DNA from 3 places in the Leptothermofonsia sp. ETS-13 genome. Region 1 is predicted to be linked to each of the others. Evidence: predicted binding sites of a transcription regulator. Region 1 holds the regulator's gene; each other region holds the start of a gene.
The links. The regulator HrcA, encoded in region 1, represses chaperone genes, less so after heat shock. The targets are predictions, from matches to a motif close to ANTTAGCACTCNNNANTNNNGAGTGCTAANT.
Positions count from the first base shown of each region.

Region 2: a site for HrcA is predicted at 1,793-1,823, ahead of groES (co-chaperone GroES). Genes of this name have one in related genera too.
Region 3: a site for HrcA is predicted at 1,642-1,672, ahead of groL (chaperonin GroEL). Genes of this name have one in related genera too.

Region 1 covers NZ_CP120836.1:3,804,503-3,809,037, forward strand. Annotated here, with positions in the region: gene P4D80_RS17315 (rhodanese-like domain-containing protein) at 102-461, shown strand; gene hrcA (heat-inducible transcriptional repressor HrcA) at 1,022-2,104, shown strand; gene P4D80_RS17325 (metallophosphoesterase family protein) at 2,549-4,327, shown strand; gene P4D80_RS17330 (helix-turn-helix transcriptional regulator) at 4,311-4,535, shown strand, end outside.
Region 2 covers NZ_CP120836.1:5,235,267-5,239,801, reverse strand. Annotated here, with positions in the region: gene glgB (1,4-alpha-glucan branching enzyme) at 1-826, shown strand, start outside; gene P4D80_RS23830 (pilus assembly FimT family protein) at 820-1,470, opposite strand; gene groES (co-chaperone GroES) at 1,868-2,179, shown strand; gene groL (chaperonin GroEL) at 2,313-3,950, shown strand; gene P4D80_RS23815 (transposase) at 4,341-4,535, shown strand, end outside.
Region 3 covers NZ_CP120836.1:72,596-77,130, forward strand. Annotated here, with positions in the region: partial or broken gene P4D80_RS00360 (IS1 family transposase) at 526-1,278, shown strand; gene P4D80_RS00365 (hypothetical protein) at 1,315-1,446, shown strand; gene groL (chaperonin GroEL) at 1,701-3,344, shown strand; gene P4D80_RS00375 (AbrB family transcriptional regulator) at 3,765-4,535, opposite strand, start outside.

The DNA of each region.
Region 1 (4,535 bases):
GCGTTCAAGGGTTAAAGGGATTTTGGCGATCGCCCAACCTTTCGCTTAATCAATCGGATTTTAAATTAATCACAATAAATTGGTAACAACTGTCCTTTCCCATGTCTGCACAATTCTTTAGCCAACCAATTGCCACAGTTACGGTCGAAGAGCTGGCCCGCCTTCTGACGGAAACACCAACCAAGGTACAGTTTATCGATGTGCGGGAGCCTCGTGAATTGGAGCTTGCTAGTCTACCAGGGTTTCAAAACCTGCCTTTGAGTCAGTACGCAGAATGGTCTGGGAATATCCTCACCTGCCTGGAGCCGGAGAAACCTACAGTAGTGATGTGTCATCACGGAATGCGATCGGCTCAAATGTGTCAATGGTTAATGAGCCAGGGCTTTACTCAGGTACGAAACGTTGCTGGAGGCATTGATGCCTATTCGGTTCTGGTAGACCCCTCAGTACCTCGCTATTAGTACTCTGTGGCTTAAGTTTGGCAACCAATTTGAGGGGAAGAGGGAGCGAAAGCAGACCTGGCTTCCTTCAACGTGACTTTTCAATCAAGGTTGCGCCAGAGTAGACTCAGGATATACAGCCTCTCATTGGCTTAATGGGGCTTAGTGGACTGACCGCTATTGCCCAGACGACTTCAGATATAGCAATCCTGTCTGGATTGTGAGAGGACTTTTCCACCAGGGAAAGCTTTTCACAGTTCTCCTTTTTCACAAAAAATTCAGGATTGCGATGGATAATCTTTAACTGTATTGGCTACTGATCAATACTGGAACTGAAGGGAAAATAAAGTATCTGTTATCTTTATTCACACAACTCAATATCATACGAGTTATCCTGGTGTGCCAGTGAAAGAGTAGCGTAAGCCATCCTTTCATCCCAACCCAAATCCCTGGAATATCAATTTTTATTTAGTGATGAGTTTTTATCACTAAACTCTCAAGAGAAGCACCATACTCTACGCCTAATTCATCTGGGCACTGTTTATTCATATATCTATTTAGTATCCCTTAGTTTTTTGCCAATGTCGCACCCGGTCCATCTCACTAGTCGTCAGCAGCAGGTTCTTTGGGCAACCGTCCGCCACTACATTGCAACCGCAGAACCGGTTGGCTCAGAAGCGTTGGTCAAGGAATATAACCTGAGTGTCAGTTCAGCAACCATTCGTAATGCTATGTCAGTGTTGGAAAAGAGTGGATTGTTGTTTCAACCCCATACGTCTGCTGGGCGTGTTCCTTCCGACTCTGGCTACCGAATTTATGTGGATCAGTTGCTTACGCCTGCTAATGAACTGACCTCTCAAGTTGAGCAATTGCTAGCCGATCGCCTCAACCGCGAAGACTGGAGTTTAGAAGCACTCCTGCGGGGCGCAGCTCAGATTCTGGCAACGGTTAGTGGCTACATCACGCTAATTACTCTGCCCCTAACTAACACGACTTACCTTCGACACGTTCAACTTGTCCCTGTCGATCCTGGGCGAGTCATGCTGATCTTTGTGACCGATTCCTATGAAACCCAGTCTGCCCTGATGGACTTGCCTAAACCTGAAGGCAGCCCTGACCCTGACACTGAGCTTTTGGAGCGGGAACTTCAGATTCTTTCCAATTTTTTGAATGACCAGTTGCGAGGAAGGGCGATCGCCGAACTAACCACCCTTGACTGGACCGAACTGGATCGCGAATTTGAGCGCTATGCCGACTTTTTAAGGGCAGTGCGGGCAGAGGTGGCCCGTCGCTCCCAATCCTCCGCACCGACCCAGATCATGGTCAGCGGTTTAGCAGAAGTTTTGCGTCAGCCCGAATTTTCTGAATTGCATCAGATTCAAACTATTGTTCACCTGCTGGAAGAAGAGCAAGACCAGTTACTGCCTCTTATCTTTGAGCAGCCAGAACCTCGAAATCCTGGAAAACGGCTGACCATCCGGATTGGTTCTGAAAATCCTCTAGAACCGATTCGAACCTGCACGCTGATCTCGTCCACCTACCAGCGGGGAACAACGCCAGTGGGCAGTGTGGGCATGCTGGGTCCCACCCGTATGGTGTACGAAAATGCGATCGCCCTGGTTGAAGCCGCTGCTGATTATCTCTCCGATACGCTCAGCAACTAGTGGACGATGGCATCAGTCCAGTAACTATTGGGTTGGGGAATGGGGAGTCGGAGGGAACCAGAATGGTATCCGTATTCCCGCCAAGCTGTACTAGTTTTGCAAACACTAAATTTTGCAACATGGGGGTTTGGGGGTTTCACCCCCAGCCAGGGGTGAAACCCCCAAACCCCGTCCTCAGCCTGGTGGCTATAGCTATAATTCTTGAGTCTTAACGAGGCGGCTAGCACCGCTCATCATTCCCTTGCCAGGTTCACCTGACCTGGTTACGGTCTTAACCTGGAATGGATAGGATTAGCGGGTGGGTTCTGGAAACAGAATTTTGTGTCTACAGATGTCACCTGTTCTGTTTCTACAGATGGTCAATCAGGTCTAAAGCGTGCCCCAATTAGCAAAATGAGTTTAGATTAGCGATGGGTAAATTTTTTAACCCGCCGTCATTTTTCAATGGCAGCCGCGTCAGCGCTGGTTTGCCAGTTGATAGCCAAGCTCTTCCTATCTCGACTGGTTCCCAAGGTTTCTGCTATGGTTATCCATCCAAAACTTCTGACTGATCCCTTTCTGCAACTTCCCACTAAAAATTCGGTTCGGGTTGTTTGGTTTACTGAGTTTGCCGGTATTCAACATACCGTTCACTACGGGGAGGGACTGGGGCAAAAGGCTGGGGCAAAAACCACCTTACTCAGCCGCACCCATGAAGATGCAGATTCCTACCTGGAAACACCTGCCACTCAGCTAACTCGCCGTTTGATCTGGCGGCATGAGGCAGAAGTAACCGGGCTACTTCCTGGAACTCCCATTCCCTATCAAGTAAGCAGCACCCGCGAAGATGGAGAAGCAGTTCACAGCGAAATATTTACCCTATCTGCCAGTCCTGCGCCCGGTCAACCGCTCAAGATTTTACTCACATCCGACCACCAACTGAAGCCAATGGTGGCTGCTAACTATCAAAAGGTGGTTGAGACGGTTGGGAAAGTGGATGCCGTGTTGTTTGCTGGAGATCTGATTAACGTCCCCGATCGCGCCTCCGAATGGTTTGATGCCAGTACAGGCAATGCGTTCTTTCCAGTTCTTCAAGGACGGGCACACTACGAGATGGAAAGGAACGGTGTCAAAACCACCTATGTAGGGGGGGCGTTGATTCAGTCGGCACCTCTATTTGCAGCAATTGGTAATCACGAAGTGATGGGACGGTTTTCCACCGAATCTAGCCTCCATTTCCAATTTAATGATGCTGTTCCTCGTACAAAAGCCAAAGAGCGGTATGACCAGGATGCCAGAGTGATTAATCCCACCAATGATCCTGCAATACAGGACAGTTGGTTGAAAAATCATTCCTTCAACACAGACACCTACGAAGAAATCTTCAGCTTTCCAGAGAACTCTCCCGGTGGCAAGAAGTATTATGCCATTACCTTTGGCGATGTCCGGTTAATTGTCCTCTATATCACCAACATCTGGCGCACCTATAACCTTACAGCAAATGAAAAAGGACGGTATCACGAACAGCAGGCAGATCTGAATATCCCTGATAAGTGGGGCTACGGACAGCACATCTTTGAACCGATCGCGGAGGGTAGCCCGCAGTACAACTGGTTGAAACAGGAGCTAAACCATCCTGAGTTTCAGCAGGCCAAATATCGAGTGGTCATGTTTCACCACCCGCCCCACACGTTGGGAGATAACATTGTTCCCGCCTATACCGACCCGGTGCAGGTGATTGAGCGCGATATAGACGGTACGATTAGGGCTATTCGTTATGAGTACCCGAAACAGGCAGATTACATTATTCGAGACGTTGTGCCGTTGTTAGAAGCCGCTGGAACTCACCTTGTCTTCTTTGGACATTCCCACCTCTGGAACCGCTTTGTCAGCCCCAGCGGTACTCATTACCTGGAGTCATCCAATGTCGGGAATTCCTATGGGGCTTATGTGGGTGATCGCAAACGCCCCATCCCCTTAAATTACAAGGAAGAATACGTCGCCACCGGCGATCCTAATGGTCTGGAACCCGTTGTACCAACCATTGCTCCCCTCCGAGATACCAGCGGTCAACCGATGCCCTATATTGCCAGTAACGACATCACCGTATTCAGCATCTTCGACACCGGCAGCGGCACCATCAGCAGCTATCGGTTTGATACTCAGGAGCCAGAATCAGCCGTTGTCAGGTTTGATGAGTTTCGGGTGAGGAGGGAAAACGTTCTCGATGAAAGGCGGAAATAAGTATCAACCCTTGTTGGAGTACTTGAGACGGTGCGATCGCCCCCAGGTTGTGCTAACGTTTGCAGAAATCGAAACAATTCTTGGGGAATGCTTGCCAGATTCCGCGCGCAGCAAACGGGGTTGGTGGAGTAATCGCAAAAAAGGTGGGCTGCAGGCATCTGCCTGGTTAGATGCCGACTACACTGTCAAGGCATTAGATCTGGCGACA
Region 2 (4,535 bases), 1.4 Mb from region 1:
GGTTTCCTGGCCTACATATGTGGGTGGTCTGGGCTTTAACCTAAAGTGGAACATGGGTTGGATGCATGACATACTCGACTACTTCCATATGGACCCCTGGTTCCGCCAGTTCCACCAGAATAATGTTACCTTCAGTATTTGGTATAACCACAGCGAAAATTTTATGCTGGCGCTCTCCCATGATGAAGTGGTCCATGGCAAGAGTGCCATGATTGGCAAGATGCCAGGTGATGAGTGGCAGAAGTTTGCGAACCTGCGTTGCCTCTACGCCTACATGTACACCCACCCTGGTAAGAAAACTTTATTCATGAGCATGGAGTTTGGGCAATGGAGCGAGTGGAATGTTTGGGGTGACCTAGAGTGGCACTTGTTACAATATGAACCCCATCAAAAGCTTAAGAACTTTCTGGCAGCCCTGAATCGGCTTTATCGGAGTGAACCTGCACTTTACACGCAGGATTTTGGGCAAGAAGGATTTGAATGGATTGATTGTAGTGACAACCGTCACAGCGTGGTTTCTTTTATTCGCAGGGCAAAGGATTCAAACGAGTTTATTGTGGTTGTCTGCAACTTTACCCCCCAACCCCATTCCCATTACCGGGTCGGTGTACCTGAAAGAGGTTTTTATACCGAATTGCTGAACAGTGATTCCCGCGAATACTGGGGCAGCAACATGGGCAATCTGGGAGGTAAGTGGACAGATGACTGGGCTTACCATAATCGTCCTTACTCTCTAGATCTTTGCCTACCTCCATTAGGAACGTTGATCTTGAAGCTAGATCGCCAAAAGACAGCCGCAGCAGAAAAGGGCATAACTGCTCAATAACAGGTTCTACCGCTACTATCGGGTCTGGGTCGCTCCTCCCCTTTGCGAATAGCTCCAAGGAGGGTAGATATCATGACACAACGTTTGCTTCCACCGCCGCTTTTGCTTGAAAGTGTGAGCCTGCCGAGCTGACCATTGACGTTCCCGTTTTCTTTAAATTGAATTCTGCGGATACCACCGGCAAGTTGTAAGGTGGTTTCCGAGTCTATTTGGATATTGGGGTCGAGATCTTTCCAGTGGGCAGTGGCAGCATTGACACTGGCAGGATGGATTGACCACTGGACAATACCGTTGAATTCTCGAAAGCTTGCCTGATAGGGAACATTTAATCGCTGGGCCGTACCCTGAGCATCTCGAATAGCCTGATAAACCACATCCTGAGCATGGCTGAGGGTTAGTCTTCTTAACAAAGCATTCCAACCGGGAGCCATAATCGACATTAGGATGCCAAAAACAACCAGGATGGTGGTCAATTCCAGGAGGGTGAATCCTGCTGTAGTGGGTTTGGATGGAAATGGCTTGAGGGGGTAGGGGGTCGTAGAGGTAGAAGAAGCTTGGAAGCTGAGGCTACGCCTATCGTTCGTTCTAATCCTGGTGATGATTCTGATAAAGGCGGTTCTGCATTCAACATAAGTTTTCATCATCAGCACCCTAAATAAAATGAAGCGGGTAGTAGATCGCATTTAAGGGTACCCGGAGAATTGTTGTCCTTAATCGCAATCACTAAACCTTCATAAATGGCGGCTGATTAATGGAATGAAGCCACAATGAAGAGGGTTGCTCAGGCCATTTTTGGGAGAGGAGAGTTCATAGGGGCATTCAAGGGTATGAGCTGGTTGACTGGGTTTGTCAATTTTTTTGTGACAATCCTGGAAAGGGGGGCGAGGGAATCAGGGTTTCAAGCCCACAGGTAGTTCGGGAACCCGTACAACTGAAAAAGTTGCAATCATGACCGGGCTATGGCTAAATTAGCACTCAGAGGTCGAGAGTGCTAACTCGATCCAGACTGTTCACCTAACCTGCTAGTTTGGAGAATTATTTATGGCAGCCGTAACTCTGAGTGTTTCTACTGTTAAACCTCTGGGTGATCGTGTGTTTGTTAAGGTGAGTGCTTCTGAGGAGAAGACTGCTGGTGGAATCCTGTTACCTGATACGGCAAAAGAGAAGCCTCAGGTTGGCGAAGTAGTTGCTGTGGGTCCTGGTAAGCGTGATGAGAAGGGAAACCGCCAGGAAATGGAAGTCAAACTTGGCGATAAGGTTCTCTACTCAAAGTACGCAGGCACTGACATCAAACTCGGCACTGAGGAGTATGTTCTGTTGTCTGAAAAGGACATTCTGGCAGTCGTCTCATAGAAGTTCTGAGTTTTAAGCTCTGAGTTTTGAGCTATCTAAAACGATTGATAACTCGAAACTTAGGACTTGCTCCCACGATTTGCGTTTTTTCACTCAAAACTCTTAACTCAACACTCAAGACTACTGGAGAACTATGGCTAAGCGCATCATTTACAACGAAAATGCTCGTCGCGCCTTAGAGCGTGGTATGGATATTCTGACTGAGGCTGTCGCCGTTACCCTTGGTCCTAAGGGGCGCAATGTCGTTTTGGAGAAAAAGTTTGGTGCTCCCCAGATCATCAACGATGGGGTGACGATTGCCAAAGAAATTGAGTTGGAAGATCACGTTGAGAACACGGGTGTATCCCTTATTCGGCAGGCAGCCTCTAAAACCAACGATGCCGCAGGGGATGGTACCACGACAGCAACCGTTTTGGCTCACGCAATGGTGAAGGAAGGTCTCCGGAACGTTGCAGCCGGGGCAAATGCGATCGCGCTCAAGCGCGGTATCGACAAAGCCACCAATTTCCTAGTAGACAAAATTGCTGAACACGCTCGCCCGGTTGAAGATTCCAAGGCGATCGCGCAGGTGGGTGCCATCTCTGCTGGTAACGATGACGAAGTGGGTCAAATGATTGCCAACGCGATGGATAAGGTTGGCAAGGAGGGCGTCATCTCCCTAGAAGAAGGCAAGTCAATGACAACCGAACTGGAAATCACTGAAGGGATGCGCTTCGACAAGGGTTATATCTCTCCTTACTTCGCTACCGACACCGAGCGCATGGAAGCAGTGCTGGATGAGCCTTTCCTGCTGATCACCGACAAAAAGATTACTCTGGTGCAAGACTTGGTGCCTGTGCTGGAGCAAGTGGCTCGTGCGGGTCGCCCACTGCTTATTATTGCTGAAGACATTGAGAAGGAAGCTCTGGCTACCCTGGTGGTCAACCGTTTGCGCGGTGTGCTGAACGTAGCGGCTGTGAAAGCTCCTGGCTTTGGCGATCGCCGTAAGGCCATGCTGGAAGACATTGCCGTCCTGACAGGTGGTCAGGTGATTACCGAAGATGCCGGTCTGAAGCTGGACAATGCCAAACTCGACATGATGGGTAAGGCTCGCCGGGTCACCATTACCAAAGACAGCACCACCATTGTGGCAGAAGGCAACGAAGCCGCTGTTAAAGCTCGTTGCGAGCAAATCCGCCGTCAGATGGAAGAAACTGATTCTTCCTACGACAAAGAGAAGCTGCAAGAGCGTCTGGCCAAACTGGCGGGTGGTGTTGCTGTAATCAAAGTCGGTGCAGCAACCGAAACTGAAATGAAGGACCGCAAGCTGCGCCTGGAAGATGCCATCAACGCAACCAAGGCTGCGGTTGAAGAGGGTATCGTTCCCGGTGGTGGTACGACTCTGGCTCACCTGGCTCCTGACCTGGAGTCCTGGGCAAGCAGCCATCTGAATGGCGAAGAGTTGATTGGTGCAACCATTGTTGCCCGTGCTTTGTCGGCTCCGCTGAAGCGGATTGCTGAAAATGCCGGTCAGAATGGCGCGGTGATCGCTGAGCGCGTTAAGGAGAAGTCCTTCAACGTTGGTTACAATGCGGCAACGAATGAGTTTGTTGACATGTTCGAGGCCGGTATTGTTGACCCTGCTAAGGTGACTCGTTCCGCTCTGCAAAACGCCGCTTCTATTGCCGGTATGGTGTTAACCACCGAGTGCATCGTGGTTGACAAGCCTGAGCCGAAGGATAATGCTCCTGCTGGTGCTGGTGCTGGCATGGGCGGTGACTTTGATTACTAATTAAGAGGTTAGAGATTAGGGGCCAGGAACCAGGTTCTACTGTCTCTGCTCAAAACCTGAAGGAATAGGAGCGATCGCTTCTCTCACGGAGCGATCGCTCCTTGTATTTTGAGCAAAATCCACTGAGATCTAAAATCCACTGAGATCTATAGCGATCCCGTACCTATAGCCACCAGGCTTAGGACAGGGTGCAGGGGGTCTACCCCTAGCTGCCCCCACCTCACCCTTGAGAAGCTGTTTGTAAATAGATGTAAAGAGAATGGTTCCCAGGAGATGGAATGAGCAATACCTAAATCATCTAGCTAGAACGGGAATGGACAGAGGATCAACGGATTCTCTTCTTGATGGAATAGCGATACCTAAATCATCTCGCTAGCACTCCTTGAGAATATGAGCCAACCCTTTTACGACAGTGACCTGAGCGACCAGGACTGGGAACGCATCGAACCGCTGTTACTCGGGAAAAAGCCTCTGGGTAAGAACCGGGAAGTGACCTCGCGAGAAGTGTTAAATGCGATTTTCTACCGGGCAGATAACGGCATCAAATGGCGCAGTTTACCGTGTGATTTTCGCTTGGCAGACGGT
Region 3 (4,535 bases), 1.8 Mb from region 1:
GCAAACCGGGAGAAACAAAAGCACTGTCTGGATAAGTCTGAGGTAGATTTCCCTAACTGGTGACGAGAAGGGCAGGATTGCTCTGCAAACCTCCTAAGACGATTCCAGGAGACAAGACACACTTAAAGCAATGTTGTCCTCTTGCATTCAGTCTAAAACGGATTCCTCACTAAAAGATTGCACTTTTATGCAATCTTTGTCGGGTTTTCGCTGGCTAATTTGCTAGTTTTATATTGACAGTACTTAAAATCTAAAAAGCTTATCAAATAAAGCTTATAAGCTCTCTGACAGTAGTATTCCAGCAATATCATTTTCCTCTGTAGAGATGTTTCATGAAACTGCAAATGATTCATGACAGATTTAAAACTCAACCAACTCTTCGACAAATCAGAATTATTGAGTCGAAAGATTAAGTAGGTAGTCATCATTAATTGGTAAAAGGGGGAGTGGTGTGCCCCTCCACCCCCAAAACTATCCTTAATAATTTAATTGCGCCTAATGCACGGTAGTCTTAAAGATGTAAGGATGGATAAGACAACACTACCTCCAATAGTTTATGTCGATTGCTCTCCCCCGTGTCCTGCTTGTCAATCAACTTACACGGTCAAAAATGGTAGAATTCACAATGGCAAGCAGAACTTTAAGTGCCCCGAGTGTGGCAGACAGTTTGTTGAAGTCCCTCAAAACAAACGCATTGCTCAGGGAACCAAAATCTTGATTGACAAACTGTTATTGGAGAAGCTCCCTTGAGCTGGAATAGCAAGAGTAGCAGGTGTTTGAGAGCCTTGGCTGCAAAGTTATGTCAATGCCAAATATGAAGCAGTGCCTCCGCAGGTCGAGGTGTCGGTAAAAAAAGGACGTTTGACGATCCAGTGTGACGAGATGTAGTCATTTGTGGGCAACCAGGGGAACAACCTGTGGATTTGGCTAGCCTTAGATGTGGTAACCCGAGAACTTGTTGGAGTGTATGTTGGTGCCCGTAGCTGCCAGGGGGCAAAAGGATTGTGGTCTGCCTTACCCGTTGTGTATCGACAGTGGGCCGCCTCCTATAGCGATTTCTGGTCAGTTTACGATGAGGTATTCCCTAGTAAGCGGCATCATAGTGTCGGCAAAGAGAGTGGCAAAACCAGCTACATCGAACGGTTTAACTGCACCTTACGGCAACAGGTTTCGAGATTGCTTCGCAAGACCCTGTCATTTTCCAGAAACCTGGAGAATCAAATCGGGGCGATCATCTGGTACTTCGTTCACCACTCCAACTCTTCCTTACTTGTTTAGGACTACCACAGAGCCACATCTGACTTCAGGGTATAGTTGCCTCTTGCTCTTGAGCCACCCAACGCGATCGCTACAATCCCCCTTAACTGCCTGCAAGCGATCGACAACATGGTGAATGAACTGAGGCAACTACTGATTCATAGTGCTCTGTCCCATCGCTGCTCCTAAACAACAATCGGGCAAACTGAGGAAACGAAACTCACTATTCCAGTTCACCCACAACAGATTACCAATCTGGAACCGATTATACCTGCTTCAGCCCAAGTAGCGATGACAACGTAAGCAGGCAAATTTCCATTCGAGGAGCCTGTCTGCTTAAGCTTCTGGTTAGGCTGCCTGTTCAGTACCCCTCACCCCTCACCTATTTAGCAGTCCAACAAGTTGAGTGCTAAATTTAGATGTGGAGAACTAAGCGAGAAACTATGGCAAAGATCGTTGTATTCGATGATGAATCCCGTCAGGCGCTAGAACGCGGCGTGAATGCTCTGGCGGATGCTGTTCGTGTGACCCTGGGTCCCAAAGGACGTAACGTTCTATTGGAGAAGAAATATGGTGCGCCCCAGATTGTGAACGATGGCATCACCATCGCCAAAGAAATTGAACTGGAAGACCCGTTGGAAAATACGGGTGCTTCCCTCATTCGTGAAGTGGCATCCAAGACCAAAGACCTGGCCGGGGATGGCACCACCACGGCAACCGTCCTTGCCCAGGCGATGATTCGGGAAGGGATGAAGAATGTGGCAGCAGGAAACAATCCGGTTGCTTTGCGGCGAGGTATCGAGAAGGCGATCGCCAAACTGGTGGATGAGATCAAAGTAGTTGCTAAGCCCATCGAAGGGAATGCGATCGCCCAGGTCGCCACCGTTTCCTCTGGCAACGACGAAGAAGTGGGGGCCATGATCGCCGAAGCAATGGGCAAAGTCGGTAGAGATGGCGTGATTACCGTGGAAGAGTCCAAATCCCTCAGTACCGAGATGGAAGTGGTCGAGGGGATGCAATTTGACCGGGGCTACATTTCTCCCTACTTCGTCACCGATCCGGAGCGAATGATTGCAGAATTTGAAAATACTCTTATTCTCCTTACAGACAAAAAGATTAGCTCCATTCAGGAATTCATCCCAGCTCTGGAGAAAATTGCTCGCTCGGGTCAACCCCTGCTAGTGATTGCCGAAGACATCGAAGGGGAAGCACTAGCAACCCTGGTGGTTAATCGTCTGCGGGGAGTGCTGAATGCGATCGCCGTTAAAGCCCCCGGTTTTGGAGAACGCCGTAAAGCCATGCTGCAAGATATTGCGGTTCTCACTGGCGGTCAGGTGATTTCAGAAGATATTGGGCTCAGCCTGGATACTGTTTCGCTGGAAATGCTGGGTCGGGCACGCAAAGTTACTATCACCAAAGACACCACCACAATCGTATCTGAGGTTGAAAATAGAGCAGATATTGATAAGCGCGTTGAGCAGTTGCGGAAGGAGTTGGAACGCAGTGACTCCGAGTACGACAAAGAAAAACTGCAAGAACGGATCGCTAAACTGGCAGGTGGTGTAGCGGTAATTAAAGTGGGAGCTGCTACCGAAACCGAACTTAAAGACCGCAAGTTTCGGATTGAAGATGCCCTCAATGCCACAAAAGCCGCAGTCGAAGAAGGGATTGTTCCCGGTGGTGGTACAACCCTGATTCACCTGGCTCCCAAACTGGCTGAGTTCAAGAAAACGCTGAACGCTGAAGAGCAGATTGGGGCCGATATTGTACTGAAAGCTCTGGAAGCTCCACTGAAACAGATTGCGGATAATGCAGGTGTCGAAGGTTCCGTTGTGGTTGAAAAAGTCCGCAGTACCGAATTCAACGTAGGCTACAACGCCCAGACCGATAAGTTCGAGGATCTGATTGCCGCAGGAATTATCGACCCTGCCAAAGTTGTGCGATCAGCGCTTCAAGATGCTGGTTCCATCGCTGGCATGGTGTTGACCACCGAAGCTCTGGTAGTGGAAAAGCCTGAGAAGAAACCTGCTGGTGGTACTCCCGATATGGGTGGTATGGGTGGTATGGGCGGCATGGGTATGATGTGATGAAGCGGTACATCAGTAAATTCCGCAATATCAATCAGACCAACAGACCTACCCTTGAATGTACTCGCGATCGCGCCCTCGATGGGTTTTATAGCTGTCACCAGGTTACTTAGGACGTTGATTTTAAGGGAGTGTAGAGGCTTTGCCCCCAGCCAGCAGGGGTGGAACACCCCCTGCACCCCATCCTAAGCCTGGTGGTTACAGCTATAGTTTGTGAACAAGAGTTTGTGAACAAAGGGGAGCTAAGCCCCAAGCAGGGGTGGAACCCCTGTACCCCGTTCAAATTTTGGCATTGCTGAATTTGGGTATGAAATAGGTGTTGTATGCTCGAAACTTCGTTTCGATCCATACTGCTTTTCAGCAACGCCCAAATTTCAAGAAGAATCGCTATATAAAAATTAGGGAATCAGAAGGCAGAAGTCAGATTGATTCTGACTCCCGATCCAGATAACATGCCACTGAGATTAGCCCTGGAAGCGACAGATTGATAATCAACAGACGAATTAAGTGCCCTGCGGTGATAATTTCGACGTTGTGATTCAGGGTTAGGGCAATCCAGATCATTTCTGGAGAACCTCCTGGAGCCGCAATTAGCAAGCAGGTGAGCCAGTCCCATGAGGTCAATAATCGGGCTCCTGCGGCTGCTAGAAAGGTGACTCCAAACATAAGGGAAACCGGGATTACAGCATTCGTAACAGTAGACCCTTTGAGTTTGGGGTTGATTCCCCAATATTCACCAATGGTGATGCCTAATAGAACTTGACCCACAATATTAAACAAAGGTGGCAACCGAAAGTCAAAGGAGGCGAGGGGAGGAAATAGGAACGGCAGAATATCAAACACGAGTCCGATCGCGATCGCACAAAAAAATCCAGCCACTGGAATCTTCAGTTTTCCTGCCAGGTAGACGGCCAGTGAAGTCACTGCCAGTACCAGACAGGGCAACGATAATTGACTTATCTGAAGGGTCAGTAATGAGTTCAGCAGTTCTTTGAAAGAGGGATGGGTGGAATGGGCGATCGCCCTATTCGCAATCATCGGCATCACAAGAATAACCGACGTAAACCGCATTAATTGGACTAAAGAAACCAGCGACGCACTCTTGCTGTAGTCTGCTGCCATGCTTGCCATCACCCCAATATTGCCAGGAGAGGTTGCCAGCATAGCGGTGAGCAAATCTGTCTTTTCAAT